One region of the Pseudomonas sp. CGJS7 genome, then DNA from elsewhere that is predicted to be linked to it. Evidence: riboswitches for the same ligand, from Rfam matches in the RefSeq annotation. Region 1 holds a riboswitch; the other holds the start of a gene.
The links. A riboswitch is a leader RNA that binds a small molecule or an ion and turns the genes downstream of it on or off. The one in region 1 is predicted to bind glycine.
Positions count from the first base shown of each region.

Region 1 (15,204 bases):
CGCCTCGACGGCCTGGCCACCATCGACGCCCTGCGCGAACGCCTCGGCGCCCCGCTGCCGGCAGCGCTGCTGACCGGCGACGGCAGCGACGCGCTCAAGCTGGCCGCGCGCGAACGCGGCTGCCGGGTGCTGACCAAGCCGATCAAGCCGGCGTCGTTGCGGGCGTTTTTGGCGGCGCAGCGGCCGACGGCGCGGGTCTGAGGCATGCATCGATACTGCGTTGGCCGCGCCCCGCAACCATCCTCATCGCTAGCGCAATGTCTTCGTTCGCCGGATTGCTGATCGCCCTGTTCGCTGCGGCGCTCGGCTGCGCGTTGGCCTTCGCGTGGCGCGCGCGATCGCGTCATGACGACACGCCGTTGTCGCCGCTGCCGTTCGAAGCCGATCCGCCCTGGCATGAAGTACTCGGCGTCGCCCACGACGCCGATCGCGACAGCATCGAAGCCGCGCATCGAGTACGCCGCGATGAGCACGCGCCCGAACGCGTAGCGCGCCAAGGCGCCAAAGCGCGGCGGCAAGCGCACTTGCGGGTCATGCAGTTGGACCGCGCTTATGCGACGGCGATGCGCGAACTAGGGTTAGGGCGCACACGTATCGCCGACGGCGAGTGATCGGCGCGCTGGGCCGCTGCGCGGCCGCGGCGGCCTCAAGCCTCCTGCCAACTCAACTCCACTTCGCTGCCGGAAAGCAGGATATAGAATTCGAACGAGAATCCGACCGGATCGAGCGCGCCGGACAACTCGATCTTGCCCGGATCGATCTGTCGTTCGCGCGGCTTTCCGCGTCGATAAGCGGCTTCGATACGGCGCGCATCGGCGGCGCTCCAATACCGCTCGGCGATACCGATGATGCGTTCGACCGCCGCCTCGCGCGACGGCGCGGGCCGCCCCTTGGCGTAGATCAGCCGGACCGTGGTGCCCAGATCGACGCAGCCGCCGTGCGTTACCTGCACGGTCTCGCCGTTGCGCAAGCGCCAAGTCGCGGTTTTGTCGGCGGCATCGAGCCTCGCGCCGCCGTTGCGCGACGCCGCCTGTTGCAGGCGCTTGGCCAAATAGGCCTGATCGAAATCGCATTCGAGCGCCGGCTCTGCCGCCGCGCACGCCAGCGGCGACAACAGCATCAACGCGACCGCGCCGACGCTCATCGCACGCCCGATCTTGCCGAGTCCGCGGCTGCCGGCTGTGGCGATCATGGCCGCTACGATCAATCCGCCTCTTCCGGCGGCGGCACGATCGCCCCCGGATCCAAGGCCAAACGCCCGGCGATCAGCACCGCCTGGGTGCGGTTGTTGGCGCCGAGCTTGCGCAGGATCGCGGTCACGTGCGCTTTCACCGTCGCCTCGGACACGCCCAGTTCGTAACCGATCTGCTTGTTGAGCAGGCCCGCGCCCAGCATCTGCAGCACCCGGAACTGTTGCGGGGTCAGATCGCGCAGGCGCTGGGCGGCGTCGTGTTCTTCCGCGTTGGCGGCCGGCGCGGCCAGCGCCGCGGCCGGGGCCCAGCGGTCGCCGTCGAGTACGCGCGCCAAAGCTTCGCCCAGGGTGGCGGCGTCGGCGGATTTGGGGATGAAGCCGACCGCGCCGTGATCGAGCGCGCGGCGCATGGTCGCCGGTTCTTCGCGCGCGGACACCACCACGATGGGCAGTTGCGGATGCAGCGCGCGCAGGTGGACCAGGGCGCTGAAGCCTTGCGCGCCGGGCATGTTGAGATCGAGCAGCAACAGATCGGCGTCGGATTCGGCCTCGACCAGGGCGTACAGCGCGTCGACGCTGTCGGCCTCGCGCAAGGCCGCGTCGGGCAGCACCCTCGCCACCGCGCCGCGCAGGGCTTCGCGGAACAGCGGGTGGTCGTCGGCGATCAACAAAGTAGGCATGGGGGCGAGCCTGGTGGCGAAACGGTACTGCGAGGTTGCGGCGGCGCACGGCGGGGCATGGGCCGAGGATGCTTTCAGCGGAAATCTTACGGCCAACCGGGGTGTCGGCGGCTATTGGACGATGGGTGAAGGTGGCGCAATAGGGCCATGCAGCCCTATGAACGGCGTCTCAGAAATCCTTCGCGCGGGCTGCGGTCCGGGATGAGCGCGGCGGAGCGGCGGCTTTGGTATGGGCTGCGGCGCAAGCAGGTGTTGGGGGTGCAGTTTTATCGGCAGAAGCCGTTGTTGGGGTACATCGTGGATGTTTATGCGCCGGCTGCGGGGTTGGTGGTGGAGGTCGATGGGTCGCAGCATCTGACGCCGTTGGGGCTTGAGGCGGATGGGCGGCGGAGTGCGGCGTTGGGTTCGCTGGGGTTGATGGTGGTGCGGTTCGACAATTTGCAGGTGTTGCGGGAGACGGAGGCGGTGATGGAGGAGATTTATCGGGTGGTTGCGCGGCGGCTTCGGGGCTAAGAGCAAATCCCCCCTAGCCCCCCTTTTTCAAAGGGGGGGAACCCGAGGCGATGACGGATCCGTAACCACTGGCTTGCTGTTCCCCCCTTTGAAAAAGGGGGGCTAGGGGGGATTTGCTCTTACCCGCCCGACTATTTTCCAAGCCGCTCGTTGACCAAACTCTCCACCACCGACGGATCCGCCAAGGTGCTGGTATCGCCCAACTGATCCGGCGCATTCTCCGCGATCTTGCGCAAAATCCGTCGCATGATCTTGCCCGAGCGCGTCTTCGGCAGCCCCGGCGCCCACTGCAGATGATCCGGCGTGGCGATCGGCCCGATCTCCTTGCGCACCCACGCCACCAGTTCCTTGCGCAACTCATCGCTCTGCGCTTCGCCCGCGATCAAGGTCACGTAAGCGTAAATGCCCTGCCCCTTCAGATCGTGCGGGAACCCCACCACCGCCGCTTCGGCGACCTTGGGATGCGACACCAGCGCGCTCTCCACCTCAGCCGTGCCGATACGGTGGCCGCTGACGTTGATGACATCGTCGACGCGGCCGGTGATCCAGTAATAACCATCGGCATCGCGACGGCAACCGTCACCGGTGAAGTAATTGCCCGGATAAGTCTTGAAGTAAGTCTCGATGAAACGCGGATGGTCGCCGTAGACCGTGCGCATCTGCCCCGGCCAGGAATCGGTGAGCACCAGATTGCCCTCGGCCTCGCCTTCCAGCACGCCGCCATTGGCGTCGACCAAAGCCGGGCGCACGCCGAAGAACGGCTTGGTCGCCGAACCGGGCTTGAGGTCGATCGCGCCGGCCAGCGGCGTGATCAGGATGCCGCCGGTTTCGGTCTGCCACCAGGTGTCGACGATCGGGCAACGCGAATCGCCCACCACCTCAAAGTACCAACGCCAGGCTTCGGGATTGATCGGCTCGCCGACCGTACCGAGCAAGCGCAGCGACGCGCGCGAGGTCTTCTTGACCGGTTCGTCGCCGTCGCGCATCAGCGCGCGGATCGCGGTCGGCGCGGTGTAGAAGATCGTGACCTTGTGCTTGTCGATCACGTTCCAGAAGCGCGACACGTCCGGGTAGTTGGGCACGCCCTCGAACACCAGCGCGGTGGCGCCGTTGGCCAGCGGGCCGTAGACGATGTAGCTGTGGCCGGTCACCCAGCCCACGTCGGCGGTGCACCAGTAGACGTCGTCCTCGCGCAGGTCGAACACCGCTTCATGGGTGAACGCGGCGTAGGTCAGATAACCGCCGGTGGTGTGCAGCACGCCCTTGGGCTTGCCGGTGCTGCCGGAGGTGTAGAGGATGAACAACGGGTCTTCCGCGTTCATGCGCTCGGGCTCGCAGGTGTCCGGCTGGCCTTCGACCACCGCCTCGTACCAGCGGTCGCGCGGCATCTGCATGTCGACCGCGGCGCCGGTGTGACGGACCACCAGCACGGTCTCGACCGAGTTGGTGCCGGGTAGTTTCAGCGCCGCGTCGACGTTGGCCTTGAGCGGGATCTTCTTGCCGCCGCGCAGGCCTTCGTCGGAGGTGATCACCAGCTTGCTGGCGCAGTCGGCGATGCGGTCGGCGATGGAGTTGGGCGCGAATCCGCCGAACACCACCGAATGGATCGCGCCGACCCGCGCGCAGGCCAGCATCGCCACCACCGCCTCGGGAATCATCGGCAGGTAGATGGTGATGCGGTCGCCCTTCTTGACCCCGAGGTTGCGCAGGGCATTGGCCAGGCGGCAGACCCGCGCGTGCAGCTCGCGGTAGCTGATCGGCTCGGCCGGCAGGCTGGGATCGTCATGTTCGAACAGCAGCGCGGTCTTGTCGCCGCGCGCGGCCAGATGCCGGTCCAGGCAGTTGACGCTGGCGTTGAGCTCGCCGTCCTCGTACCACTTGATCCGGAAATCGTTGAGGTCGTAGTTGACGTTCTTGATCTTGGTCGGCGGCTTGAACCACTCCAGCCGCTGCGCGATGCGGCCCCAGAACGCGTCCGGGTCGGCGACCGATTCGGCGTACTGGCGCTCATAGTCTTCGCGTGCATACCGGGACTTGGCGGCGAAGGCCTCGTCGATGGGATAGACGCTGGCGGGGTGGCTCATGGACGGCTCCGGAAGGCTGGCGTAGTCGAAACAGGCAAGGGTGTTTTTATAGCGCAGGCGACGCCCGGCAGGTCTTGCCCGGTCGGTCCCGTGGCGCGCTCGAGGCCGGCGATGGACGCGGCGACGGCAGGATCGACAGTGTGCCGCATCGCAACAAACCTCGCTGAGGCCCCGGTTTAGACCTTGGTCGTAAGCCGCGCAGACAGGTTGCCGTTTTCGACCAATGGCGAATGGTGGCCGGCCGACGCCGGCGCGAGGCTGCCTGCGGCCGCACCGTTCGGGCGGCGTTCCTTGGGAGGGAATCATGACTTGCACTAGCGTGCTCACACGCAGCGCCGCGGCGCGCGCGACGATCCGGCGGCGACCGCTGGCCTGCGCCTTGCTGGTCGCGCTGATGCTGCCCGGCGTGGCCTTGGCCCAGACCGCGAAAGAAAAAGAACTCGAAGCGCGGGTGGTCGAACTCGAGCGCATGGTCCAGCAGTTGGTCTCGCAACAGCAGCAGGTCCAGACCCAGGTCACCGAGGTCAAGGCCGCGCAGGCCAGCGCGCCGGCGGTCGCGGCGGCGCCGGTCAAGAATCCGATCCAGGCCACCACCATCAGCACTGCCGGCAACCCGGGCACGCGTTTCAGCTACGGCGGCTTCATCAAGCTCGATTCCTCGGTCACCTCGACCAACGACGGCGATATCGCCGACGGTTCGGTCGGCCGTTTGTTCTACGTGCCCAAGGCCATTCCGGTCGGCGGCGGCAACGGCAAGGAAGGCAGCGCCGACACCGACATGGGCGCGAACTTCTCGCGCTTCTGGTTCGCCGCCGACACCGACCTGGAAAGCGGCGACAAGCTCAAGGGCTACCTGGAATTCGATCTGTTCGGCGGCGGCTCGACCGCCTTCACCGGCAACGAAATCGCCACCAACACTTATGCGCTGACCCTGCGCCACGCTTACGTGACCTGGAACAAGTGGCTGGCCGGTCAGACCTGGTCGAACTTCCAGGACGCCAACGCGCTGCCCGATACGGTCGACTTCCTCGGCCCGACCGAAGGCACGGTGTTCGTGCGTCAGGCGCAGTTGCGCTACACCAGCGGCCCGTGGTCGTTCTCGATCGAAAACCCGGAAACCGTCTACACCCCGTTCCGCGGCAACATGGCGCAAGTGGCCGGCGACGACGGCGCGGTGCCGGACGTGACCGCGCGCTACACCGCCAAGGGCGATTGGGGCCACTTCAGCGTCGGCGCCTTGGCGCGTCAGCTCAAGTACCAGGCCGGACGGGTCAACGATTCCAGTTCCGGTTATGGCCTCAGCGTGTCGGGCAAATGGAACCTCGGCGCCAGCGACGATCTGCGCTACATGGTCACCGCCGGCAGCGGCATCGGCCGCTATGTGGGCCTTGCGCTCAACAACGACGCGGTGCTCGACGGCGCCGGCGATCTGGAGAACATCGACCTGATCTCCGGCTTCGTCGGCTGGCGACACGTGTTCAGCCCGAAGCTGCGCGGCAACCTGTTCTACTCGCGCGCGCAGTACGACAACAACACCGCGCTCACCGGCCTTGGCATCACCAAGTCGGCGCAGTCCGCGCACGTCAACCTGATCTACACCCCGATTCCGAAGCTCGATATCGGCGCGGAGTACATCTGGGGGCAGCGCGAGATCGAAAGCGGCGACAAGGGCGAGTTGAATCGGTTGCAGACGCATGTGAAGTACAGCTTCTGATGGTTCGACGGGTGGGAGCGGCCACGTCGCCGCCCCCCGCTCGTCGTTCCCCGTCCCGTCATTCCCGCGAACGCGGGAATCCAGCGACTTCAAACGTTCTCGCACGAAAGGCACTGGACTCCCGCGTTCGCGGGAATGACGGGCTGGGGATTCGCCTCCAGCTCGAAGCTGGCATCGCAATCGAAGCACTAGAAACGCTAGATGCACTAGAAGAAATCAAAGCAACCCAAGCACTAAAACAAGCATGGCAACCCAACCCGCACTCGCTTTCGCATCCACAGCACCGGTTGACCAGAAGTAAATCTCGGCGGGCCACGACCCGCTCCTTCCCACTGTTCGGGGGAACAGATATGTCCAGCACCGCGACACAGGCGTCGCCCTCCAGCACGCCGCTTACCAAAGGTCACAAGAAAGTCATTTTCGCCTCGAGCCTGGGCACCGTGTTCGAGTGGTACGACTTCTATCTGTACGGCTCGCTCGCGGTCATCATCGGCAAGCAGTTCTTCGGCGGCTTGAACGAGACCAGCCAGTTCATCTTCGCCCTGCTCGCGTTCGCCGCCGGTTTCGCGGTGCGGCCGTTCGGCGCGCTGGTGTTCGGGCGGCTGGGCGACATGATCGGACGCAAGTACACCTTCCTGGTCACCATCGTGCTGATGGGCCTGTCGACCTTCCTGGTCGGCATCCTGCCCAGTTACGCGACCATGGGCATCGCCGCACCGGTGATCCTGATCGTGCTGCGCCTGGCGCAGGGCCTCGCGCTCGGCGGCGAATACGGCGGCGCGGCCACCTACGTCGCCGAGCACGCGCCCAACGGCAAGCGCGGCCTGTACACCAGCTTCATCCAGACCACCGCGACGATCGGCCTGTTCCTGTCGCTGATGGTGATCTGGGCCTGCCGCAACTGGCTGGGCAAGGACGACTTCGAAGCCTGGGGCTGGCGCATCCCGTTCTGGTTCTCGGTGTTGCTGCTCGGCGTGTCGGTGTGGATCCGCATGCAGTTGGCCGAGTCGCCGCTGTTCCAGCAGATGAAGGCCGAAGGCAAGACCTCCAAGGCGCCGATCACCGAGAGCTTCTTCTCGCGCAACGGCAAGATCGCCCTGCTCGCGCTGCTCGGCGCGACCGCCGGTCAAGCGGTGGTGTGGTACGGCGGCCAGTTCTACTCGCTGTTCTTCCTGACCAAGACCTTGGGCATGGACCCGAATCAAGCCGACATCTTCATCGCGATCGCGTTGGCGCTGGCGACCGGCGGCTTCATCCTGTTCGGTTGGCTGTCGGACAAGATCGGGCGCAAGAAGATCGTGCTGGCCGGTTGTTTGATCGCGGTGTTCACCTACTTCCCGGTGTTCAAGGCGCTCACCCATAACGTCAACCCGGCGCTGGAAGCCGCGGTCGCGGCGTCGCCGGTCACCGTCACCGCCGATCCGCAGCGTTGCGCGTTCCAGTTCGACCCGGTCGGCAAGGCCGCGTTCAAGCAATCCTGCGACGTGATCAAGTCGGCGCTGGCCAAGAAGGGCGTTCCCTACAACAACGCGCCCGGCGCGGCCGGCAGCGTCGCCACGGTCAGCATCGGCGCGGCGTCGTTGACCAGCTTCGAGGGCGAAGCGCTCGACAGCGCGGCGTTCAAGGCCAAGTCGGAGGAATTCGGCAAGCAATTGAGCGAAGCGTTGAAGACCGCCGGTTATCCGGCCAAGGCCGATCCGGCGCAGATCAACACGCCGATGGTGATCGTGCTGCTGACCTTCCTGGTGCTGTTGGTGACCATGGTGTACGGGCCGATCGCGGCGTGGCTGGTCGAGTTGTTCCCGACCCGGATCCGCTACACCTCGATGTCGTTGCCGTATCACATCGGCAATGGTTGGTTCGGTGGGTTCCTGCCGTTCACGGCCTTCGCCATCGTCGCCGCTACCGGCGATATCTACAGCGGGTTGTGGTATCCGATCGTCGTCGCGGCGATGACTGTGGTGATCGGGGCGTTGTTCTTGCCGGAGACCAAGGATCGGGATATCACCGCGTAAGCGGGTGGGCTTGATTCGATGAAACTGCGCCGGCCTTGAGCCGGCGTAGTTTTTTGGGGCAGGTGGTTGGGATCGCGAATCGATAGGGCGATTAGCCTTAACGCCTCTCACCTATCGTCATCCTCGCGAAGGCGGGGATCCAGAGACTTCAGAGATATGTCGCGATAGAGCCCTGGATCCCCGCATTCGCGGGGATGAAGAGCAAGAGCGAATCCCCCCTAGCCCCCCTTTTTCAAAGGGGGGAATCCTTCGGTGGGGTTTAGTTGGGGGCGGGTGTTGTTTTGGGTACCGAATTTCTGGTCGCGCAGTACGATAGACGCATGGCCGATTTGCCCGCCCTGCTGCGCGAGATCCGCGCCTGCACCGTCTGCGCGGCGCAGTTGCCGCATGCGCCGCGGCCGGTGCTGCAGGCCGATGCGCGGGCGCGGATTCTGATCGCGGGGCAGGCGCCGGGACGCAAGGTGCACGAGTCCGGCATTCCGTTCGACGACGCCAGCGGCGAGCGTTTGCGCGATTGGCTGGGGCTGGATCGGACGAGGTTCTACGATGCCGCGCGCGTGGCGATCGTGCCGATGGGGTTCTGCTACCCTGGCAAGGGCAAGTCCGGCGATCTGCCGCCGCGCCCGGAATGCGCGCCGACCTGGCAGGCCAAGTTGTTGCCGCATCTGCGCAACCTGCGGCTGACCCTCGCGGTCGGCCAGTACGCGCAAGCGCGCCACTTGCCCGCCGCGGCGTCGCTGACCGCGGCGGTCGCCTCATGGCGCGAACACTGGCCGAGTCTGCTCGCGCTGCCGCACCCCAGTCCGCGCAACAACCTGTGGCTGAAGCGCAATCCGTGGTTCGAACGGGAACTGGTGCCGACACTGCGCGAACGCGTCGCCCAGGTATTGGCCGAGTAACGCTTACTGGTACACGAACTTGGGCATCTCCCACTCGTAGCGGATCGCCAGCAGCCGGAAGGCGAAACCGGCGCCCAGGCAAGCCAGCATCGCCGCGTTCTCGGCCACGCCCAGACGCAGCAGCAACAGATACGCCACGCCGGTCAGCAACGAGATCACCGCGTACAACTCGCGCTGGAACACCAACGGAATCTCGTTGCACAGCACATCGCGCAGCACCCCGCCGAACGCGCCGGTGAGCATGCCGGCGATCACCACGATCGCCGGCTGGTGCCCGCCCTCGCGCGCGACCGTGCAGCCGATCAGGGTGAAGGCGATCAAACCCAGCGCGTCCAGCCACAGGAACGCGCGGCGCAGATAGTGCAGCTTCTTGGCCAGGAAGGTCGCCGCGATCGCCGCGCCGATGGTGTAGGCCAGGTACTCGGGATGGCGCACCCAGCCCAGCGGGTAGTGACCGAGCACGATGTCGCGCAGCGATCCGCCGCCCAGCGCGGTGACGCTGGCGATGATGACCACGCCGAACAGGTCCATGCGCCGACGCCCGGCGGACAGCGCGCCGGTCATGGCTTCGGCGCTGATGGCGATGAGGTAGATGATTTGCAGCAACACGGCGGAACTCCGTCGGACCAACACGGGGGAACCGCGGCGACGGCGACGAAAACGAACGGGCGTGAGCGATGGCAGCCACCGCATCGCGCGCGCGAACGCGCGGCATCCGCCGCGCATCGCACAGTCGTCTCCGAGGCCTGAGCCGCGGCGCCGCTCCCGCTGTCCTTTTACCTGAGAGTTTGGGCGGCCCGACGCTCGCGCCGGCGGCCGCTTGCCCCTTCGGTGGGCCGCATGGCGGCCTCTCTCCAGATCGGCGATGTCGTTGCAGTGTTCCGGCCTGACGGCCGAGCCTGAGCGATTATGGGAGCCTGCGCCTTCGGCGGCCTGCGGGCCGGCGCCACTCTTCTGCGAACGGGCGCATGGTAGCAGTTAGCGAAGATGCGGACTTCACGAAAACCCGCCCTTGGCAGCCCGAATACCGAGCGGCGACCTGAAGCCCCCTGTAGGAGCGGCGCGAGCCGCGACCGCGACACCGCACAAACGACGCAAGCCCGATGTCGCGGTCGCGGCTTGTGACCGAAGGAAATCCCTGTGGGACGCCGCTCCTACATTCGGACATCCATCAACGCGGCGGCTCGGAATCGGCCAAGGCCTCGACCATCGATTGCTCCAGCGAACGGCGCGGATCGGCGCGGATCGCATCGAGCTCATCGGCCGACCATTGGCGACGCAAACGCCCGTCCATCAACAGCACCGCGCGGGTGATGAACCGCTCGGCCACGTCCAGCGAATGCGTCGCCAGCAGCACCGTGGTGCCGCGCTCGCGCGCGAGCTGTTGCAGGTGCCGCTTGAGCGCATAAGCGCTGAGCGGGTCGAGCCCGTTGAGCGGCTCATCCAGCACCAGCAGCGGCGGTTCGCCGAGCAGGCCGAGCGCGATCGCCAGTTTCTGCCGCGTGCCCAGCGAGTATTGGCCGATCCGCCGATCCAGCATCGGCGTCAACGCCAAGGTGTCGGCCAGCGCCAACGTCGCTGCCGGTATCTCGCTCAACTCGCGCGCGCCGGCGAACAGACGCAGGCATTCGCGCCCGCTGAGCAGCGGCGGCAAGCGCGCCGGATCGACCGCGAAGCCGAGCAAGCGCTTGGCCGGCAGCGGCGTGCGCGCGATGTCGTGGCCGCCGATCAGCACCTGCCCGCCGCTCGGCCGCTGAATGCCGGCCAGGCAATGCAGCAAGGTGGTCTTGCCCGAACCGTTGGGGCCGATCAAGGCGGCGAATTCGCCCGCCGGCAGGCTCAGATCGATGCCGTGCAACACCGCATGCTCATCGTAGCGGTGCTGCAGCCGGCGCAGTTCCAACATCGCGGTCATCGCGGCGCGCCCCGATGGAAGGAACGCAGCGCCGGCAAGCACAGCACCGCCAGTATCGCCAGCAACACCGGCGCGGCGCGCCAGCCCAGCGACAACAGCGCGGCGCCGGCCGCGGCGAACGCCGCCGCGCAAGCGAACGCGAACGCGGGATAGCGCCAGGCCGCGCGCGCCAAGGCATGCGGCGCGCGCGCGGTGCTGGTCAACAACCTTTCCGCATCCGCGCTCGCCTCGGCGCAGGCCTGCACCACCAGACTGAACCAGGCCAGGGCGATGGCGATCAGCAACACGCCCGCGCCGCTGGCCGCGCCGGTGGAGCCGGGCATGGCCAACAGCACCGCGCCGATCATCCACGCATGGCCGCCGCGACGCCAACGCAGCAACGCTTCACGGCGTTGCCAATCGCTGACGTGCGGCAGCCGCGCGTCGTCGAGCCAAGTCAGACCGAACAACGGCTGGCGCGCGCCTTCGCGCATGCGCCGGGCCGGATGCCGGCGATGGCGCAGCGCGGAAATCAAACCGAGCGCGGTGCCGAGCGCCACGCCCGCGATCAGAATCGCGCCGGCGCCGCGTTGGGCCTGGCTATCGCCGCCGAGTACGGCCAGCGCCAAGGCCACCACCAGCATCGCCGCCAATCCGGCGATCAGCGTCAGCATTACCAAGGTACGAGTGGCGCGCGCCGGTTCGATCGGCGCGGCCGCCCACCAGCCGTGGCGGAGGGTGTCGTCCAGCGCGATCAAGCGCCCGCGCGCCAAGCCATAGGCGAACACCAGCGCCAGCAGTCCGAACGGCAACGGCAGTTGCGCGATCAAGCGCGGCAGCGCCGCCGGCAACGCGGCGGCTTCCGCGCTCCACAGCCGCAAGCACACCACCGCGGCGACGCCCAAGGCCACCAGCGCCGCGCGCATCCGCCAGCGACGCCAACCGCCGCCGCGCGCGAGCGCGAGGCGTGCTTCGTGGATCCAGGGATGCAGCAACATCGGCATGCGCATGCGCCGGGCAGTGAACTGACCCTATCGTCATTCCCGCGAACGCGGGAATCCAGTGCCTTTGGTCGCGCATCCGCGCGGCCGCCAGCGCGGCCGACGACGATTCAGCGCTGGCCCGCCACGCAACGCCGCAACAGCGCCGCATCCAAAGCCACTTCGCCGGCCCAGGCCTGCAAGCCGGCCCAAACCCGCTCGATCGCCGCCGTCACCGCCGCCTCATCGCTCAGATCGCCCTGGGCGACCAACTGGAACAAGGCCAGGGTGCCGTCCGGCGCGGGCAGATCGGCGGCTTCGTCGAACATGCTGCCGGCCGATACGAATACGTGCCGTTCGGCCAGGCCGATCAGGCAGGCCAGATCGTAGGCGAAGCCGCCGGCCAGCAACGCCAGCGGCTTGCGCGCATAGCGATTGCGCAGCTTGCCGAGGGTCTCGTACAACTCGCCGACCACCACCTCGGCCATCGCCTGATCGACCTGCGCATCGTCGGGATGCGCGGCCAGCGAGCGCAGCGTTTCCACCAGCGTGCCGTGGTCCGGCGCGATCCACAGCGCGCGCGCGTGCACGAACTGGCCGTGGCTCACGGCCCAGTGCTCATCGACCTCGCGCGCGTAGGCCTCCACCGCGGTGCGCGACATCAGATTGACCTCGGCCTTGCCGCGGCCGTGCACCCACTCAAGCGACTCGTCGAAGTCCTCGCCGAACGCGCCGTCGTCGAGCACCGCCCACAGTTCGATGTCCGAGTACGGGCCGTCGCTGTCGCGCGCGGTCGAGCCGTACAGCGCCACCGCGAGCAAGCGCTCGCCGTGGCGGCGGCGCAGTTGTTCGACCACTTCGTCGATGAGTTCGCGGCGGTGCTCGCCGGCGACCGATTGCGGGCCTGCGAACAGATCGTCCAGTTCGCCTTGGGGCAGTGCGTATTCCATAGCCGGTTAGTAAACACCGGCGATCGCGATGCGGCAATCGCGCGATCCGGGCATTGCGACGCGTGCCTGGGAATCGACGCGACGCGCTGCGCACCGGTTGCGCGCGCGCAGCGACGTCAAGCGCTTATTGCGGCGGCGAAGCCAGTTCGCGCGCGTCGAGCCAACCGTCGTGGTTGCGGTCTTGCTTGCGGAAACGTTCGGCCAAGGTCTGCCGATGCTGCTCGCGGGTCAACGCCGATCCCGCGCCGCGCCCGCGCGCCGGTTGTTCCTGCGCATCGAGCACGCCGTCGTGGTTGGCGTCCATCGCATCGAAGGCGTAGCTGAGCCAATCCTGGTACTCGGTCAGCGAAATCTTGCCGTCGCCGTCGACGTCCATGCGCGAGAGGTAGTCGCCGGTGGAAGTCACGACCTGCGCGCCGGCGACCGCCGGGCACAAGCACAGACAAAGGCGGAGCGCGAAGGCAATCGGTCGCTGGCGCATGGCGGATCGGCGGCGGGGGATGGCGCAGCCTGACGCGGCGGCGCGGCGCAAGCAAGGGGCGCGCGCGGACCCGGCGAAGCGGACCCGGTAAAAACGCCGCGCGGCCACCAGGGCCGCGCGGCGCCGGGGATCAGCTGTCGTCCATGCAGCAAGCCAAACGGGTGCCGCCGAACTGGCAACCGGACTTGGGCGCGCAGCCTTCGGCGTACTTGTTATCGGCCTGGGCCGCGCCGAAACCGATACCGGCGGCGAACACCGCCGCCAACAGCAAATACTTGATGCGACGACTGGATTGCGACTTCATCGATTCTCTCCTTGTGAACGACGATGGCCGGACCGACGCGCGGCCGGCCGTATTCCTTGCAGGTCGTCGAAGCCGAACTTATTCGGGCACGCAGCAGAACGCCCAGCCGCCGCCGAAATCGCAGCCCGGCCAGGGCTGACAGCCGAAGCTGTCGCCGTTGTCGGCATGGGCCATGCCGAAACCGGCCGCGGCGGCGAACACTGCGGCGAACACCATGGCGTTGTAGCGTTTCATCCTGAACATCTTCATCGCATTTCTCCTTGATGGATGCGCGCACCGGCGACCGTCCGCGTTGTGCGAACGCGCCGTCGGGTGGCGATTGCGCCGGGCCGTCCGGACCGGCGGCCTACTGTGCGCCGCGCTGGCGCGTCGATCCGTTACCCGCATCCGGTTTTGCGGCTGCCGGCACAATAAAAAACCCGCGCATCGCTGCGCGGGTTTTTCCATCGCCGCCGGGGCGTGGGCTCAGTAGCGCGCCGGCGCCAGCGCGTAGCCCTTCAACCGCGCCGAGAACGCCTGCAGCGCGTGGATGCCGCTGGCTTCGGCCTCCACGCACCAGGCGTGCAGACGTTGCAGGGTGGCTTGCGCGTCGTGCGAACGGTCGTCGAGCACCTGCGCCAGACGCTGGCGGAAATCGGCCAGGGTGGCCATACGCGGGCGTTCGTCGACCCAGTTCTGCAAACGGGTGCGGGCGCCGTCGTCGAGCCAGCGGCCGCCGTCGGCCAGGCCCTTGCGCAGGCGGCGCGGCAACGAGCGCATGCGGTCGCCGGCGTTGCCGGCTTCTTCGCGCAGCGCCGGCAAGGTGACGTTGCGGTAGTAGTCGGTCATCGCCTGGAAGCGGATCGCCAGCAGCGCCTTGAGCGTTTCGCTGTCGGGCATGGCGATGTTGGGGCGCACGTCCAGCGACGGCGCCACCCGCAGCACCTTGGCCAGGCGCAGCACGCTCAGGCCGCGGATCACCGTCCAGCCGATATCGAACTCCCACTTGCGCAGGGCGAACTTGGCCGAGCTGGGGAACGCGTGGTGGTTGTTGTGCAGTTCTTCGCCGCCGATCCAGAAGCCCCACGGGGTCAGATTGGTCGCGGTGTCGGTGGTTTCGAAATTGCGATAGCCCCACCAGTGGCCCAGGCCGTTGACCACGCCGGCGGCCCAGAACGGAATCCACACCATCTGCAGCGCCCAGATCGCCACGCCGGCGGCGCCGAACAGGGCGAAGCTCAGCACCAGCAGCAGCACCGGGCCCATGGTCGCGTGCGGGGTGTAGAGCTTGCGTTCGATCCAATCGTCCGGGCAGCCCTTGCCGTACTTCTCGATGTCCTCGCGCTCGGCGCGCGCTTCGCGGTACAGCTCCACGCCGCGCCACATCACCGTGTCGATGCCCTTGAACTGCGGGCTGTGCGGGTCTTCCTCGGTCTCGCACTTGGCGTGGTGCTTGCGATGGATCGCCGCCCACTCCTTGGTGATCATCGAGGTGGTGAGCCAGGTCCAGAAGCGGAAC
Region 1 covers NZ_JBAMDI010000033.1:73,058-88,261, forward strand. Annotated here, with positions in the region: gene V7787_RS20545 (PAS domain-containing hybrid sensor histidine kinase/response regulator) at 1-201, shown strand, start outside; gene V7787_RS20550 (hypothetical protein) at 258-611, shown strand; gene V7787_RS20555 (hypothetical protein) at 647-1,192, opposite strand; gene V7787_RS20560 (response regulator transcription factor) at 1,204-1,872, opposite strand; gene V7787_RS20565 (endonuclease domain-containing protein) at 2,020-2,385, shown strand; gene acs (acetate--CoA ligase) at 2,517-4,469, opposite strand; gene V7787_RS20575 (DcaP family trimeric outer membrane transporter) at 4,774-6,183, shown strand; gene V7787_RS20580 (MFS transporter) at 6,534-8,198, shown strand; gene V7787_RS20585 (uracil-DNA glycosylase family protein) at 8,519-9,097, shown strand; gene V7787_RS20590 (trimeric intracellular cation channel family protein) at 9,101-9,706, opposite strand; glycine riboswitch at 9,858-9,965, opposite strand; gene V7787_RS20595 (ABC transporter ATP-binding protein) at 10,269-11,012, opposite strand; gene V7787_RS20600 (hypothetical protein) at 11,009-11,995, opposite strand; gene V7787_RS20605 (kanamycin nucleotidyltransferase C-terminal domain-containing protein) at 12,103-12,921, opposite strand; gene V7787_RS20610 (hypothetical protein) at 13,046-13,327, opposite strand; gene V7787_RS20615 (hypothetical protein) at 13,533-13,706, opposite strand; gene V7787_RS20620 (hypothetical protein) at 13,785-13,955, opposite strand; gene V7787_RS20625 (DesA family fatty acid desaturase) at 14,172-15,204, opposite strand, start outside.

Region 2 (15,204 bases), on a different contig from region 1:
CGCCGCTGTGGGGAGTCCAGCGCTGGCGAATGCTGGGTCTACTACAGTGGTTGCAGCCTCCCCGTCCGTGCTCGCTAACGACTCACTCGATACGAATGCTATGAGCACGAAATCTGTCTTGATTCAACGCAGTGCCAACATCTCCAGGTTCTTGTCTTTTGTGGCCTTTGCCTTCTGGGGTGTGGCAATCAGTATGCTGGCCCTCGGGTGGGGAACTCTATTCGTGCCGATGCTAAAACTGGCGATTCTTGTCGGACTAGTTGCCGTTTTATTCCAGGGCCTAGTTGCGATCGGGTATACCTGGTGCGTGTTTTCTGCAATAGCATTCCGTCCCAAGAAGCCTTCGGAGTCTGTTCAAGCCGAAACCCGGCTACTGGTTTCTTGGGGCATCGCGTGGTTGTGCTTCGCTACTTTGTTTCTAGGCGCTTCCCTCATGCCGTATGTGTTGCTCAGGCCTTGGTTCTTTGTGGTGCTTTTGACTGGCTGCGTTGGGCAGGCTATCGGTATTCGTTTGTCCCGCCATCAGCATCTCGCCCGAACCGATGCTTCAGATGGGAAGCCGGATGGATCCTCATTTTTAGCGTAACGTTCTTGCCTGCTGGGGGCTCAACCGGCCGCGCCGGCCTTCTTCGACCGCTTCATCCGATACATCGCCTGATCGGCCTTTTCCAGCAGATCGGTGAGGTCTTCGCCGTCGTCGGGATACACCGCGCAGCCGATGCTGGCGTCGAGCGCGATCGGGCGTTGTTCGAACTCGAAGGCGAAGCGCAGCGATTGGGCCAGGCGCTCGGCCTGGGCGGCGGCGCCTTCGCGGTGTTCGATCCGCGGCAGGATCACCGCGAATTCGTCGCCGCCGACCCGCGCCACCGTGTCGCCGGCGCGGGCGAGTTGTTTCATGCGTTCGGCGAATTCGCGGATGGCGGCGTCGCCGGCGCGATGGCCGAGGTGGTCGTTGACCGGCTTGAGCCCGTCCATGTCGAGATTGAGGATGCCGATGCGGCGCGATTCGCGGTGCGCCTGGGCCAGGTTGTGGCGCAGGCGGTCGTAGAACAGCGCGCGGTTGGGCAGGCCGGTCAAGGCATCGTGAGTGGCCTGGTAGAACAGCTCGTTGGTTTCGTACTTGGCGGCGTGGTACATCGCCGCGGCGATCAGGCCCGACATCAGGTCGAGCAGATGCAGATCGTCGTCGCCGAAGCCGTGCGGTATCCGCGACATGACCTTGAGCACGCCGACCACCGATTCGTGATGCTTGAGCGGCACCACGATCATCGAACGCAGGCCGACCGCGCGGCACGCGGCGCGGTCCACCCGCGGGTCGGTTTCCGAATCGTCGCAGCGCAGCGGCGCGCCGGCGGCCACGCAATGGCCCGACAGGCTGGCGCCGCGGCTCAGGCGCATGCCCAGGCTGGACTCGGCGATGCCGGCGGCGGCGCGATAGACCATGTCCTCGCCTTCGGCCAGCTCGACCACGGCCCCGACCGCGCCGGTGAGGGTTTGCGCGCGGTTGGCGACCAGGTCCATCACCCCGCCCAGGTCCAGCCCGAGCTTGGCGATCTCGGTCTGGGTCTGGATCACTTTGAGCAGGCGCTCGGAGAACGTCTGCAGTTGTGGTTCCTGCATATTCATTGCAATCACCCCCCGGCGACCGCGGCAGTATATCGCCGGCAGGGTGAGGGAGTGTGGCGGAAGGATGCCCGCATTCAGGCCGGCAGGCACAGCGGTTTGCCGCCGGTAACCGGCGCCGAATAAGCTGCGCAGCGAGCGCACGGGCCAACAGGAGGGCCGGACATGCCGAAGGAACGGATCGAGCACCAGGCGTTGGACATCGCGCTGCCGGAGCGGACGAGCTTGCACGACGTGGTGAGCGAGGTGATCGATCGCGGCCGCCAGGGCTGGGAACCCGAGCGGGTCCGGCAGGCGCTGGTCGATCTTGGCCTGTCGGCGGGCGATGCCGACCTGGCCTGGGACCGGACCCACGGCGGCATCGTCCGGGCCGGCAGCGGGGCGCGCGACAACCGGCCGGACCGGCATCACGACCCCATCGCCTGGACCGCGTATGAGTTGGCCGTCGCCGACCGATCGATCATCCGCGACCTGCATCCGCCGGATCATCCGCCGCGTCCTTGGTGGCGTTGGACGCCTTGGTGACGACCCCGTAGGACGGTAAGTGGCCGGCTGCGCTGGGTAAGACAGATTCTCGAGGTTGCCGCGAGACGTTGACGTAGCGTTTCCAGGGCGATAGAGGCTATGGCGCTTCGTCTGCCGTGTCTGGTTTATTCCGAATTGGTTCGGGCGCCGATGAGGAGCGCTCAATCACATTCGGCGGTCTCCCTCAACGCGGTGAGCGCAGAACTTCATCGAGGTAAGGCAAGGCAATTGGCGAGGGTGCAGTGCCTATGTTTGCGTGCTGAACGCGAAACAGGATTGGCACGATCTCGGATGAATTGAACACTGTGAAAGGCTGGCCCCAGAACATGTTGTGTAGGTATGAGCCGTTGCCAAGCTCTGACATGTTATAGGCTCCTTCTCCCGTAAAAAGGTTGATCTGAGTATTTGGCGGCAAATAAGTGCCACCAAACCAAAACAACCTGTCTCTTAGCGGGGTGACCGTGCCGTTTGGGATTCTGTACCCGATCATCATCCCAAGATTTGTTGTGTCTACATAATCAATGGCGCGCAAGCAAATGCATTCCGCATTCGGAACCCCTGGCGCTCGCACTGTGTCGACGATGATGTCGCGAAGTGAAGTCGTGAAGTTCACTGGCAGGTCCTGTTACAGGAGTCGTTTGATGAATCGGGGGAACAGACCAAGAGCTCCCGATATGACGGCTATGGCAAGTACTGTTGAACCAAACCCCAGAAGTTTAGGGTCTTGTACAAGTCCAAAGCCTACTGGGCCTAAGATGCCCGTGATGCCCAGGAAGACTTTTGTGTAGCCGGCTGAGTTTTTGGCCGTGCTTACCTCGCTATTTAGGCGCGCTACCTCTAGCTCGTTCTGGTGGTTCTTTTTCACTAGTTGGTCGTGCTGGAATTCAAGTCGCGAGAGCTTTCCTTTAAGTTCTCGGATCTCGTTATCAAGATGGGTGGCTATACCTACGACCAAGGCATTCGCTCCCTCACTCCCGAACCCGCGCCCGCTATTGGCGGCACTATCAAGTGCGGAGATTAGTTGGCTGCTTGGGAATGGAGTTCTCGGTACAGGAGTGGGTTCGGGAGGCCGCTGTTGCTGACCATCCGCGCCAGCGATTACTGGCAATGTGTTATGGGGTTCTTCTGAAGACATTCGACCCTTCCGAGAGTCCATTCTGGGGCGATCTTATCAGGAGATTTGTGGGAAAGTTAGTTGTATTGGTACTTCGAGTAGGTACCCATGATCTCCACTATGGACATGAAAGCCAATTTCTTAGAGCGTGATGAGATTTATGTTCTTAATGGTGGATTATTGATGCAGGGGCGGTGTAATTCGAAGTTGCCAGTATTCTGATTTTCCAAAACGAACAGGCCCCGCATTTCGACGGGGCCTGTTCGCGAACTCTGATTGAAGTAGATGAGTTTTAGTTATGCCTCGACTTCTTCCTTATACGCATCGATCGGAATGCACGCGCACATGACGTTCTTGTCGCCGTACACGTTGTCCACGCGCGACACCGGCGGCCAGTACTTCTGCAGCTTCAGCGACGGCAGCGGGAACGCGGCCAACTCGCGCGGATAAGCGCGGGTCCACTCGCTCGCGGTGACTTGCGTGGCGGTGTGCGGGGCGTGCTTGAGCGGGTTGTCTTCGCGGTCCAGGCGGCCGTCTTCGACCGCGCGGATTTCGTCGCGGATCTGGATCATCGCGTCGATGAAGCGGTCCAGCTCGTGCTGCGATTCGCTCTCGGTCGGTTCGACCATCAGCGTGCCGGCGACCGGGAAGCTCAGGGTCGGGGCGTGGAAGCCGAAGTCGATCAGGCGCTTGGCCACGTCCTCGGCGCTGATGCCGGTGGCGTCCTTGATCGGGCGCAGGTCGAGGATGCACTCGTGCGCGACCAGGCCGTTGCGGCCGGTGTAGAGGGTTTCGTAATGCGGCGCCAGACGCTTGGCGATGTAGTTGGCGTTGAGCAACGCCACCTGGGTCGCCTTGCGCAGGCCCTGGGTGCCCATCAGGGTGATGTACATCCACGAGATCGGCAGGATGCTGGCCGAGCCGAAGCTGGCGGCGCTGACCATGCCGACCACGCCTTCGCCATCGACGGTCTTGGGCAGGAACGGGGCGAGGTGCGACTTGACCGCGCACGGGCCGACGCCCGGGCCGCCGCCGCCGTGCGGGATGCAGAAGGTCTTGTGCAGGTTGAGGTGGGAAACGTCCGAGCCCCACTTGCCGGGCTTGGCCACGCCGACCAGGGCGTTCATGTTGGCGCCGTCGGTGTACACCTGGCCGCCGTGCTTGTGGATGATCTCGCAGATCTCCACCACCTCTTCCTCGAACACGCCGTGCGTGGATGGGTAGGTCATCATGATCGCGGCCAGACGGCTGCTGTACTTCTCGGCGTTGCGGCGGATGTCTTCGACATCGACGTTGCCGTTGCTGTCGGTCTTGGTCACGACCACGGTCATGCCGCACATCTGCGCCGAGGCCGGGTTGGTGCCGTGGGCGGAGTCCGGAATCAGGCAGATGTCGCGATGGTCTTCGCCGCGCGAACGGTGGTAGGCGCGGATCGCCAGCAGGCCGGCGTATTCGCCCTGCGCGCCGGAGTTGGGCTGCAGGCTGACCGCGTCGTAGCCGGTGCACTCCACCAGCATCGCTTCGAGTTCGTCGATCAGCTGCTTGTAGCCGACGGTCTGCGCGGCCGGGGCCAGCGGGTGGATGTTGCCGAACTCAGGCCAGGTCACCGGGATCATTTCGGCGGTGGCGTTGAGCTTCATGGTGCAGCTGCCCAGCGGGATCATGGTGCGATCCATCGCCAGATCCTTGTCGGCCAGCGAGCGCATGTAGCGCAGCAGCTCGTGTTCGCTGTGGTGGGTGTTGAACACCGGGTGCTGCAGGAACGAGGACTTGCGCGCCAGCGAGGCCGGGATGGCGTCGGCGGTGGAAGCATCCAGCGCGTCGATGTCGAGCGCGGCGCCGAACAGGCCGGCCAGCGCGGTCAGGTCTTCGCGGGCGACGGTTTCGTCCAGGCTCAGGCTGAGGCTGGCGGCGTCGATCTCGCGCAGGTTGATGCCGGCGGCGGCGGCCTTGGCATGGATCGCCTTGGCGTCGATGCCGCTGACGTGCAGGGTGTCGAAGAAACCGTCGGCGACGCTGACGCCGGCCTTACGCAGCGCGGCGGCCAGGATCGCGGCCTGGCGGTGGACGCGGCGGGCGATCCGGGTCAGGCCGTCGGGGCCGTGGTAGACCGCGTACATGCTGGCCATCACCGCCAGCAGCACCTGCGCGGTGCAGATGTTGCTGGTGGCCTTCTCGCGGCGGATGTGCTGCTCGCGGGTCTGCAGGGTCAGGCGGTAGGCCGGCTTGCCGTCGGTGTCGACCGACACGCCGATCAGGCGGCCGGGCATCGAGCGCTTGTAGGCGTCGCGGCAGGCCATGAAGCCGGCGTGCGGGCCGCCGAAGCCGAACGGCACGCCGAAACGCTGGGTGTTGCCGACCACGATGTCGGCGCCGAATTCGCCCGGCGCCTTGAGCAGGGTCAGCGCGAGCAGATCGCTGGCGACCGCGACGATGCCGCCGCGCGCGTGGACCGCGTCGGACACGGCCTGGTAGTCGTGCACGCCGCCGAAGGTGTCCGGGTACTGCAACAGCGCGCCGAAGGAATCGACCGTCGCCGCCTCGGCGTCGTCGCCGACGTGCAGCTTGATCTCCAGCGGCTCGGCGCGGGTGCGCAGCACTTCCAGCGTCTGCGGGTGGATGTTCTTGGAGACGAAGAAAGTGTCGGACTTGGACTTGGCCGAACGCTTGGCCAGGGTCATCGCCTCGGCCGCGGCGGTGCCTTCGTCGAGCAGCGACGCGTTGGCGATTTCCATCCCGGTCAGGTCGGCGACCATGGTCTGGAAGTTGATCAGCGCTTCCATCCGGCCCTGCGAGATTTCCGCCTGGTACGGCGTGTACGCCGTGTACCACGCCGGGTTTTCCAGGATGTTGCGCAGGATGACGTTGGGGGTGTGGGTGCCGTAGTAGCCGCGGCCGATGAAGCTGCGGAACACCTTGTTCTGGCTGGCGATGGCGCGGATCTTGGCCAGGGCCTCGACTTCGCTGATCGCGCGCGGCAGGGCCAGCGGCTGGGTCGACTTGATCGAGCCGGGGACGATGGCGTCGGTGAGCGCTTCGAGCGAGTCGTAGCCGACTTGCCCCAGCATGTGGCCGATCTCGGCGTCGTTGGGGCCGATGTGGCGCTCGATGAAAGCGTCGTGGTGCTCGAGATCGCGCAGGGATACGTTCGTCATGGGCAGGGGGCGTCCTAAGGCAGCGTGCGGTGCCGCACGCGAGGCGCCCCTCTGTCCTTTTGCCTGAGAGTTTGGAAGCGTGCTGCGGTCAGGCAGCTAGGGGAGGGGATGGCCGCTGGGGCCGCTCCTGTCCGCGCTCGCTTCGTGCCCCTTCGGCGCCGGTTCCGCTCCGATGTGGCCGGGGCGGGCGGTCTCTCCAGAGTTTTGTACACGCGACGGTATAGGGCCTGAGCGATTACGGGCGTTGCGCCTTCGGCAGCGGAGCCGGCGTGGGCCGGGCCGCTTCTCCCACCGCGTGGTCGAAGCGGCGATTATAGCCCGTGCCGGGGTGGGTGGGGGTGGTTCAGTCCGTCACCCGGCGAGCGTCGCCTGGGCCCCTGTAGGAGCGGCGCGAGCCGCGACCAACCGCAGAGACGTACGAAAGCGCATCCCTCCGAAGCCAGGGCCCGCAATCCTCGCCCGCATCATTTTCCGGCCGTCGGACGCTTCGGGTAACTGCGGTCGCCCAAACCTCTGCGGTTGGTCGCGGCTCGCGCCGCTCCTACAAGGGCTTTCGGACAGATCGAAACAAGTCTTGCGGCATCGGCCGGGCCGCGCGGGAGTATGCTGTCGGGCCCCATTCATGCGAAGAGGTCCGGCCATGGCCGACAGACCGTTCCGCCTGCTGCAAATCGATCACGTGGTGCTGCGGGTGCGCGACACCGCCAACATGATCGCCTTCTACTGCGACGTGCTCGGTTGCAGCGTGGAGCGGCGCCAGGACGCCATCGGTCTGGTCCAACTGCGCGCCGGCAGTTCGCTGATCGATCTGGTCGACATCGACGGCAAGCTCGGCCGCGCCGGCGGCGCCGGGCCGGGCGCGGAGGGCCACAACATGGACCACCTGTGCCTGCGCGCCGAGCCGTTCGACCACGAGGCCATCGTCGCCCACCTGCAAGCGCACGGCGCGCGCATCGGCGATTTCGGGTCGCGCTACGGCGCCGAGGGCGAAGGCCCGTCGCAGTATCTGTTCGACCCGGAAGGCAATGTGGTCGAACTCAAGGGCCCGCCCGAGCACGCGCCGGCCGATTCCACCGTTTCCCAAGCAGCGAGCCGATGAGCGAAACCGCCGCAACTCCCGCGAAGACGTCCTTGTCGATGCGCCGGCTGGCCCTGTTGCTGGGCGGCCTGGCGATGTTCGGGCCGTTCTCCATCGACACCATCTTTCCGGCGTTTCCGGCGATGGCCAACGAGCTGGGCGCGGACAAGCTGGAGATGCAGCAGACCATCAGCGTGTATCTGGTGGCGTATGCGCTGATGAGCGTGGTGCATGGGCCGTTGTCGGATGCGATCGGGCGGCGGCGGGTGATCATCGGCGGGCTGGTGGTGTTCACCCTGGCTTCGGTCGCGTGCGCGCTGTCGGAAAGCCTGCCTACTTTGCTTTTCTTCCGCGCGGTGCAGGGCTTGTCTGCGGGTGTTGGCCTGATCGTAGGCCGCGCGGTGATCCGCGACGTGCTGCACGGCGACGACGCGCAGCGGTTGATGAGCCAGGTGATGATGATTTTCGGCATCGCTCCGGCGATCGCGCCTATCATCGGCGGCTGGATTCTGGGCTGGGCGCATTGGCCGGCGATTTTCTGGTTCCTGGTCGCGTTCTCGGCGATGCTGCTGGCGGCGGTGATCTTCCTGCTGCCGGAAACCCATCCGCCGCAGGCGCGGCTGGCGCTCAAGCCCAAGCGTTTGCTGCGCGATTACGTGGCGATCTTCCTCAACCCGCGCTTCCAGCGTCTGACTGCGGCCGGCGCGTTCAATTTCGGCGCGCTGTTCTTGTACATCGCCTCGGCGCCGGCGTTCGTGCTCGACATCCTCAAGCTCAACGAACGCGAGTTCGCCTGGTTCTTCGTGCCGACCATCGGCGGCATGGTGCTGGGTTCGTTCGTATCCGGGCGTGCGGCCGGCAAGGTCAGCGGCGATCGGCTGGTCAATATCGGTTTCGGCTTCTGCGCGCTCGCGCTGGCGATCAACCTGGGCTACAACCTGTGGACCGACGCGCCGCAGGTGCCGTGGGCGGTGATCCCGATGTGCATCGGCGCGTTCGGCATCGCCTTGGTGTTTCCGATCGTGACCTTGTCGATCCTGGACATGTACCCGCATCAGCGCGGTTCGGCGTCGTCGTTGCAGGCGTTTTCCGGGTTGGTGGTCAACGCCTTGTTGGCCGGGGTGATCTCGCCCTTGCTCAGCGACAGCGCGCTGCATCTGGCGATCGCAGGTTCGGTGTTGACCGCGATCGCCTGGGGCTTCTGGCGCTGGGAGGCGCTGGTGTCGAAAGCCGCCTGCGCGCGCATCCCGGACGATGCGGTGGTGGTGGAGCCGCAGGACTCGCTGTAGTCCGTCCGGCCATCGTGGCCGGATCGGGCGGCGCAGCCTCGATCCGGCCAAGCCGTGCAACCTCAGCGCGGCCGCGCGGGCGTAAGCTGCGACCGCGGCGCCGATGCGCCGCACCGGCAGCCAGGCCGCTTGAATGCGCTCCCAGCCATGTGCACACGCTCATGCAGGAGGCGCCGCCATGGCCCAACGCAGAACCTTCCATTTGTTCGATGTCTCGGTGCGCCGGCGCATCGAGCTGAGTCCGTCGATGCTGCGTTTCGTCTTCACCGGCGATTCGCTGGCGCAGGCGCGCAGTTTCGGTCCGGACCAGCGGATCAAGATTTTCTTTCCCAACGACGCCGGCGAGCTCAGCGTGCCGCGCGGCGAGGATTGGTACGCGCGTTACCGCGATCAGCACCCGGCGCAACGTTCGCCGATGCGCACCTACACCATCCGCGCATTGCGCGCCGAGTCGGCCGAGATGGAAGTGGATTTCGCCGCCCACGGCGATGCCGGCCCGGCCTCGCGTTGGGCGATGAGCGCCAGGCCCGGCGACCGACTGGTGCTGATGGCGCCGCACGCCGATCAAGCCGAAGCCGGCGGAGTGGAATGGCAGCCGCCGGAAGATGTGAGCGAAGTGCTGCTGATCGCCGATGAGACCGCGTTGCCGGCGGTGGCCGGCATTCTCGAATCGCTGGCGGCGTTGGCGCGGCCGCCGAAAGTGCGCGCTTTCATCGAAGTGCCGTTGCGCGCCGATGCGGTGCCGTTGCACGGGCCGCGCGATATGCAGATCCATTGGCTGCCGCGCGCCGAGCATCGCGATGCGACCCCGGCCGACTACGGCGCCCGTCTGGTCGCGGCGATCCGCGCGGCGCAGCTGACGCCGACGCGGACGCAGACCGAGGAAACGGCGCTGGCCGAGGTGGATATCGACCGCGACATCCTGTGGGAGCAGGCCGAGGCCGCCGCGTCGGACTTCTACGCCTGGATCGCCGGCGAGGCCGGCGCGGTGATGGCGATCCGCCGGCATCTGGTGGCTGAGCGCGGCTTCGCCAAGTCGGCAATCAGCTTTATGGGGTATTGGCGCAAGGGCCGGGTGTTGGATTGACCGGCGCTCGTGCGAGCGACTGCGCAGGGCCGGATTGCGACGGAAGCAGCTTGCGCCGTTCCCGCCGCCGGAACGATTGCCGGGTCAGATCAAACCCGGATCGGTAATGCCGTGCTCGCCGGTTTCCAACTTAGGCGGGATCGAACGGCTCACTCCAGCCCAGAGCGCTGCGACGGAGCGTCGTATAGATCAGCATCGATGCGCCCGTCGGTGTACTGGTACCTGGCATTTATTACAGGGGGCGCTTGTTGGCGGCTTGCTCAGATTCTAAGTTGATTTGGCCGAGCGGACTGTCGGGTGAGAGCGGGATTTCGAGGTCGCTGGGCGTTTGCAATCTGGGGAAAACAATGGACAAGGGGAGAGTTATGAATGCTTGGTATTGGCAGCGCGCAGTATTCGCCGTCGCGCTGCTGCTTTGCGCGACGACGCAGGTAAAAGCGGATGTGGGGCTCATGTGTCGCTCCATGCCCGGAGGTTCGGTCGTGGTTGACGGCATCGTGCATCCGTCTCAGCCGATTCAAGTTTGCGAATTCGTCGGCGACCCCACTGATGGCGGCGGAAGCGTTGGGGGCGGCAGCGGTGGCACGGGCGGCGGTGGCGGCGGCGGCGGTTTTGGCGGGGGAGAGGACATCTATCCGGAAGGGCCCGCCGCTGCCTTTCCGGTCGGTCCATGCTCTGGGGGCGATGTGGATCGCGAGCAACTCGCGTTCGCGACCTACAAAGCCTGGATGGCCGCGCAGTACAGGAATACGGGACGGCAGATGATTCAAGACGCCAAGTTCCGTGCCGAGCAAGCGACGATCATGTTGGTGTTCTGGAAGGACGGCGCAGGCACTGGCGCGATTTACCGAAGGACAGACTCGAGCTACGCCTCAAGTCACGGCATGCTTGAAACCGTGGCCCCGCGTTGCGAGTGATAGGGGAAAGAGAGCCTGACCCTCTGAATGTAGCGGATGAACGCTTCGTTCCTTCCCGGCAAATCGCCGGGAAGGGATGCAGGGTGGCGTGCCCTATCCGTATCGGCCTCAAATCAAACCCGGATCGGTGATGCCGTGCTCGCCGGTTTCCAGGCGCCCGCCGAGGCGGCGGTAGTACTCCGGATCGTTGGCGTCGGTGATCGCGAAGTCGTACCACTGCTGGCTTTCGTCGAGCCGGATCGCGCGGTAGCGCACCGCGCCGGCGCCGAGGCGTTCCAGCCGCGATTCGTACAAGCCGTATTCGTCGGCGATGTCCAGCCGCAGCGGTTTGCGGTTGGGATTGCGCAGGGCCAGGATCAGTTTGCGCCGACGCAGGCGCAGGTCGGCAATCGTGGTCACGCTGGGGTTGCTGCCGTGCAGCGAGCCGCGGAATTCGCGGAAGAACCCGTTCGGCGCGAACACCTGCAAGGCGTAGGCGCGGGCGCTGCCGGTCTTCAGGCTCCAGTCGCCGTGCAGCGACTTGCCGGGTTCGACCGTGTAGCGGCGCGGGATCGCATTGGGTTCGAGCAAATCGTAGACGTGGAACACCGCCGCGACCCGCCCGGTGTTGGCGAAGCTCAGGCGGATCCGCCGCGCATCGCGTTCGACCCGTTCGCCGACCTGCAAGTCGTAAGGCAGCGCGCGCGAGGGCTTGATCCCGCGTTCCTGCTGCGGCGCGTTCGCCACCGCCGGCGGCTTGGGCTTGGGCAGCTTGCTTTGCTCGGCGACGATGCTGTCGGCGTTGGAGGTATCCGGCAGGGTCGGGATCGGTTCGTGGTGCGGGTCGAAGAAATTGAACGCGCTGGTCAGATCGCCGCACACCGCGCGCCGCCACGGGCCGATGTTGGGCTCGATCACGCCGAAACGTTTTTCCAGGAAGCGGATCACCGAGGTGTGGTCGAACACCTGCGAGTTGATCCAGCCGCCGCGGCTCCACGGCGAGATCACGTACATCGGCACGCGCGGGCCCAGGCCGTAAGGACGGCTGTAGTAGATCGCGGGATCGCTCGACGTGCCGTAGGCCGGGCCGCTGCGGCTGAGGTGATGTTCGCCGCGCAGATCCACGGTGGAGCCGCCGATCAGGCGGTTGTCGGCGTCCAGCGACGGCGCCGCCGGCGGCGGCATGTGGTCGAAGAAGCCGTCGTTCTCGTCGAAGTTGACGATCAGCACCGTGCTCGCCCACACCGCCGGATCGGCGGTGAGCGCATCGAGCACGCGCGCGGTGTAGTCCGCGCCCCAGATCGGCGCCGACGGGCCCGGGTGTTCGGAGTATTTGGCCGGCGCGACCAGCCACGACACCTGCGGCAGGCGGCCGCTGCGCACGTCCGCGGCCAGATCGTCCAGGGTCCAGGTCTTCAGCGCTTTTTCGGCCAGCGCCGAACCCGGCGCGGCGGCGCGGAACTGGCGGAAACCTTCCAGCGGGTTGTCGGTGAAGTTGTCGTCCATGTCCTGGTACAGCTTCCAGCTCACCCCGGCGCGTTCCAGACGTTCGGGGTAAGTGGTCCAGAAATAGCCTTCGGTCGGCGGGCCGAGATCGTCGAAGTTGTTCGCCACCGCCGGGCCGCCGCCGTCGCCGGAGGGATTGTTGTTGCCGGTCCAATGGAACAGGCGGTTGGAGTTGGTGCCGGTCTGCTGCGAGCAGTGGTACGCATCGCACAGGGTGAAGGCGTTGGCGAGCGCGTACTGGAACGGGATGTCGGCTTCGCGGTAATGGCCGAGCGAGCGCTCGGTCTTGGCCGGCAGCCACTTGTCCATCAAGCCGTTGTTCCAGGCGGCCTGGGCGTCGGGCCAGCTGTGCGGGGTGCCGTCGATGCGCTGCGCGCTCGTGGTCTTGGTGTCGATGTGGTACGGCTGGATTTCGCGGCCTTGCGCATTGGTCTGCTGCCACACCGGCTTGCCGCTGGGCAGCGGAATCGGGAAGCGGTCGCCGAAGCCGCGCACGCCGCGCATCGCGCCGAAGTAATGGTCGAACGAGCGGTTCTCCTGCATCAGGATCACCACGTGCTTGACGTCGCGGATGGTGCCGGTGACGCGCGCGGCGGGAATGGCCAGGGCCTTCTGGATCGCGGGCGGGAACAGATTCAGGGCGAGGCCGGCGGCAGTGGCGCCGGCGGCGCCGCGCAGGAAGCCGCGGCGTTGGGAGTCGGGTTGGTCGGTCATGGGGTCCGGGCGAAAAATCCGCTGGGGAGCGGTGGCTGGGGGAAGCGGCGGGCAACCGCACACGCAGCGTGCTGCGCGCGTATGGCATTGCTGTGACCGCATACCGACCGGTGAGACGACTTGTGCGCTAGCTCGCGGAAGTGCGCGCGCGCGCTCGCAGCCGCAGCAATAGATGAACGGGCAGCCCGGCGATCACCAGCACCGCGCCCCACAGCAACGCTTCCGCACCGATGCCGGCCAGCGCGTACACGCTGAACGCGAGCGCGAAGGCGGCGACGGTGCGGCTGCGGCCTTCGCCGCGCATCAGCCAGGCCGCGCTGCCGGCGAGGTAGGGCAGCAAGGTCGCCGCGGTCGAGAGCAGGATCGAGAACACGAACACCTGAACCAGGGAGCGGCTGAAGTTCGCCAGCACCAGCATCGAGGCGAGCGCGCTGCCGATCAGTACGCCCAGCCACGGCGTGCCGCGCCTGTCGATGCGCGCGAACAACTGCGGGAACACCCGGTCGCGCGCGGCCGCCAGCGGCAATTGTCCCGACAGCAAGGTCCAGCCGTTGAGCGCGCCCAGGCACGACACCGCCGACACCGCGGCCAAGGCGATGCCCGCGCCGGCGCCCCACAGCGCGGTCGCGGCGTCGGCCATCGGCGCCTGCGATTGCTTCAGGCTGTCGATCGGCAACAGGCCGACCACGACGGTGCAGGCCAGTACCGTAGCGATGCCGGCGAGCAAGGTGCCGAACACCGTCGCGCGCGGAACGTTGCGCTCGGGATTTTCGATCGAGCCGGCCGGCACGGTGGCCGCTTCCAGGCCCAGCAGCGCCCACAAGGTCAACGCCGCGGTCGCATGCGCGGCCTGCGCCGGCGACAGCCCGCTGGGATTGAACGGCCGCAGCGCTTGCGACGGATCCAGCCACCACAGCGCGACCACGCCGAACAACAGCAGCGGCAGCAACTTCAAGGCGGTGGCGACGATCTGCACGCGCCCGGCTTCGCGCACGCCGAGCAGATTGATCGCGGTGCACAGCCACAACGCGCCCAGCGCGCAGGCCGCCGCGCGCGCGGGCGTGGCGGTCAGCGCCGGAACCAGGGCGCCGACGGCGCCGGCGAAGGCGATCGCGATGGCCGCGTTGGCGCACCAGATCGAGATCCAATAGCTCCAGGCGACGATGAAACCGACCGTGTCGCCGAACGCGCGATGCGCATAGGTGTAAGGGCCGCCGCTCTGCGGCCAGCGCATGGCCATGCGGGCGAAGGTGAAGGCCAGCAGCAAGGCGCCGCACAAGGTGATCGCCCAACCGATCAGGCTGATGCCGCCGTACGGGGCCAGCGCCGCGGGCAGCAGAAACACGCCGCTGCCGATCATGTTGCCGACTACCAGCGCGGTCGCCGCCCACAGCCCGAGCGGCCGGCGCGCAGCCGCTGCGTGCGGCGCTTGCGATGCCGGCGCGTCCGGCTCCAGGCCGTCGGCGCCCATCGGCTCAGTCGCCGCTCGCGGCCAAGGCCGCGCGATAGGCCTCGCGCAGCAGTTCCTGGAAATGGTGCACGGCGTTCTCGCGCAGCGGATTCAAGCGCCCGGCCACGTACGAGCCGCTGGCCAGTCCGCGTTGCACGTCTTCGCAGATGGTCAGATCTTCCAGTTGCACTTCGTCGCTGAAGGCCAGATCGGCTTCGCGCCGTGCGCGCGCTTCGCCCGAGTCGTCGGGCGTGTAGTAGAAATCGAACTCGACCCGGCAACGCTCCGCGCCCAGCGGCACCACCCGATTGGTCTGCAGGCGGCCGGGCAGGATGTTGAGCATGGTGTTGGGCCACATCCAGTAATACAGCGCATCGCCGCTGCCGTACAAACCTTCGCCGCTTTCCAGCGGACTCCACTGATAGGAATACCAGCGTGCGGTTTCGGTGATGTAGCTGCGGTAATCCAGCAGGCGGTTGAGGCCCGGGTGGATGTGCGGGACGTGGTAGCCCTCCAGGTAGTTGTCGACGTAGACCTTCCAGTTGCAGGCCACCTCATAACCGACCCGGTGGTGGTGGCCGTAACCGGCCAGATCGCGCGTCTGGCCGATGCGCGCGGCGATGCCTTCGACGAATTCGTCGAACTCCATCGCGGTCGCGGCGGCGGCGAACACCAGGCCTTGCCACACCCGCACTTGCAGCGCCGGCAAGCGCACCTGGGCCGGATCGAAATCCGGCGCGTGATTCATCTCCGGCGCCGAACGCAGC
Region 2 covers NZ_JBAMDI010000088.1:29,003-44,206, forward strand. Annotated here, with positions in the region: gene V7787_RS53205 (DUF4189 domain-containing protein) at 1-78, shown strand, start outside; gene V7787_RS36305 (hypothetical protein) at 101-586, shown strand; gene V7787_RS36310 (sensor domain-containing diguanylate cyclase) at 607-1,626, opposite strand; gene V7787_RS36315 (hypothetical protein) at 1,789-2,148, shown strand; gene V7787_RS36320 (hypothetical protein) at 2,333-2,761, opposite strand; gene gcvP (aminomethyl-transferring glycine dehydrogenase) at 3,559-6,417, opposite strand; glycine riboswitch at 6,624-6,718, opposite strand; gene V7787_RS36330 (VOC family protein) at 7,058-7,516, shown strand; gene V7787_RS36335 (multidrug effflux MFS transporter) at 7,513-8,784, shown strand; gene V7787_RS36340 (siderophore-interacting protein) at 8,963-9,871, shown strand; gene V7787_RS36345 (hypothetical protein) at 10,237-10,788, shown strand; gene V7787_RS36350 (phosphocholine-specific phospholipase C) at 10,897-12,987, opposite strand; gene V7787_RS36355 (amino acid permease) at 13,115-14,458, opposite strand; gene V7787_RS36360 (aromatic ring-hydroxylating oxygenase subunit alpha) at 14,463-15,204, opposite strand, start outside.
Region 2: it holds a riboswitch for glycine, as region 1 does, so the genes downstream of both, gcvP (aminomethyl-transferring glycine dehydrogenase) here and V7787_RS20590 (trimeric intracellular cation channel family protein) in region 1, are expected to answer to the same signal.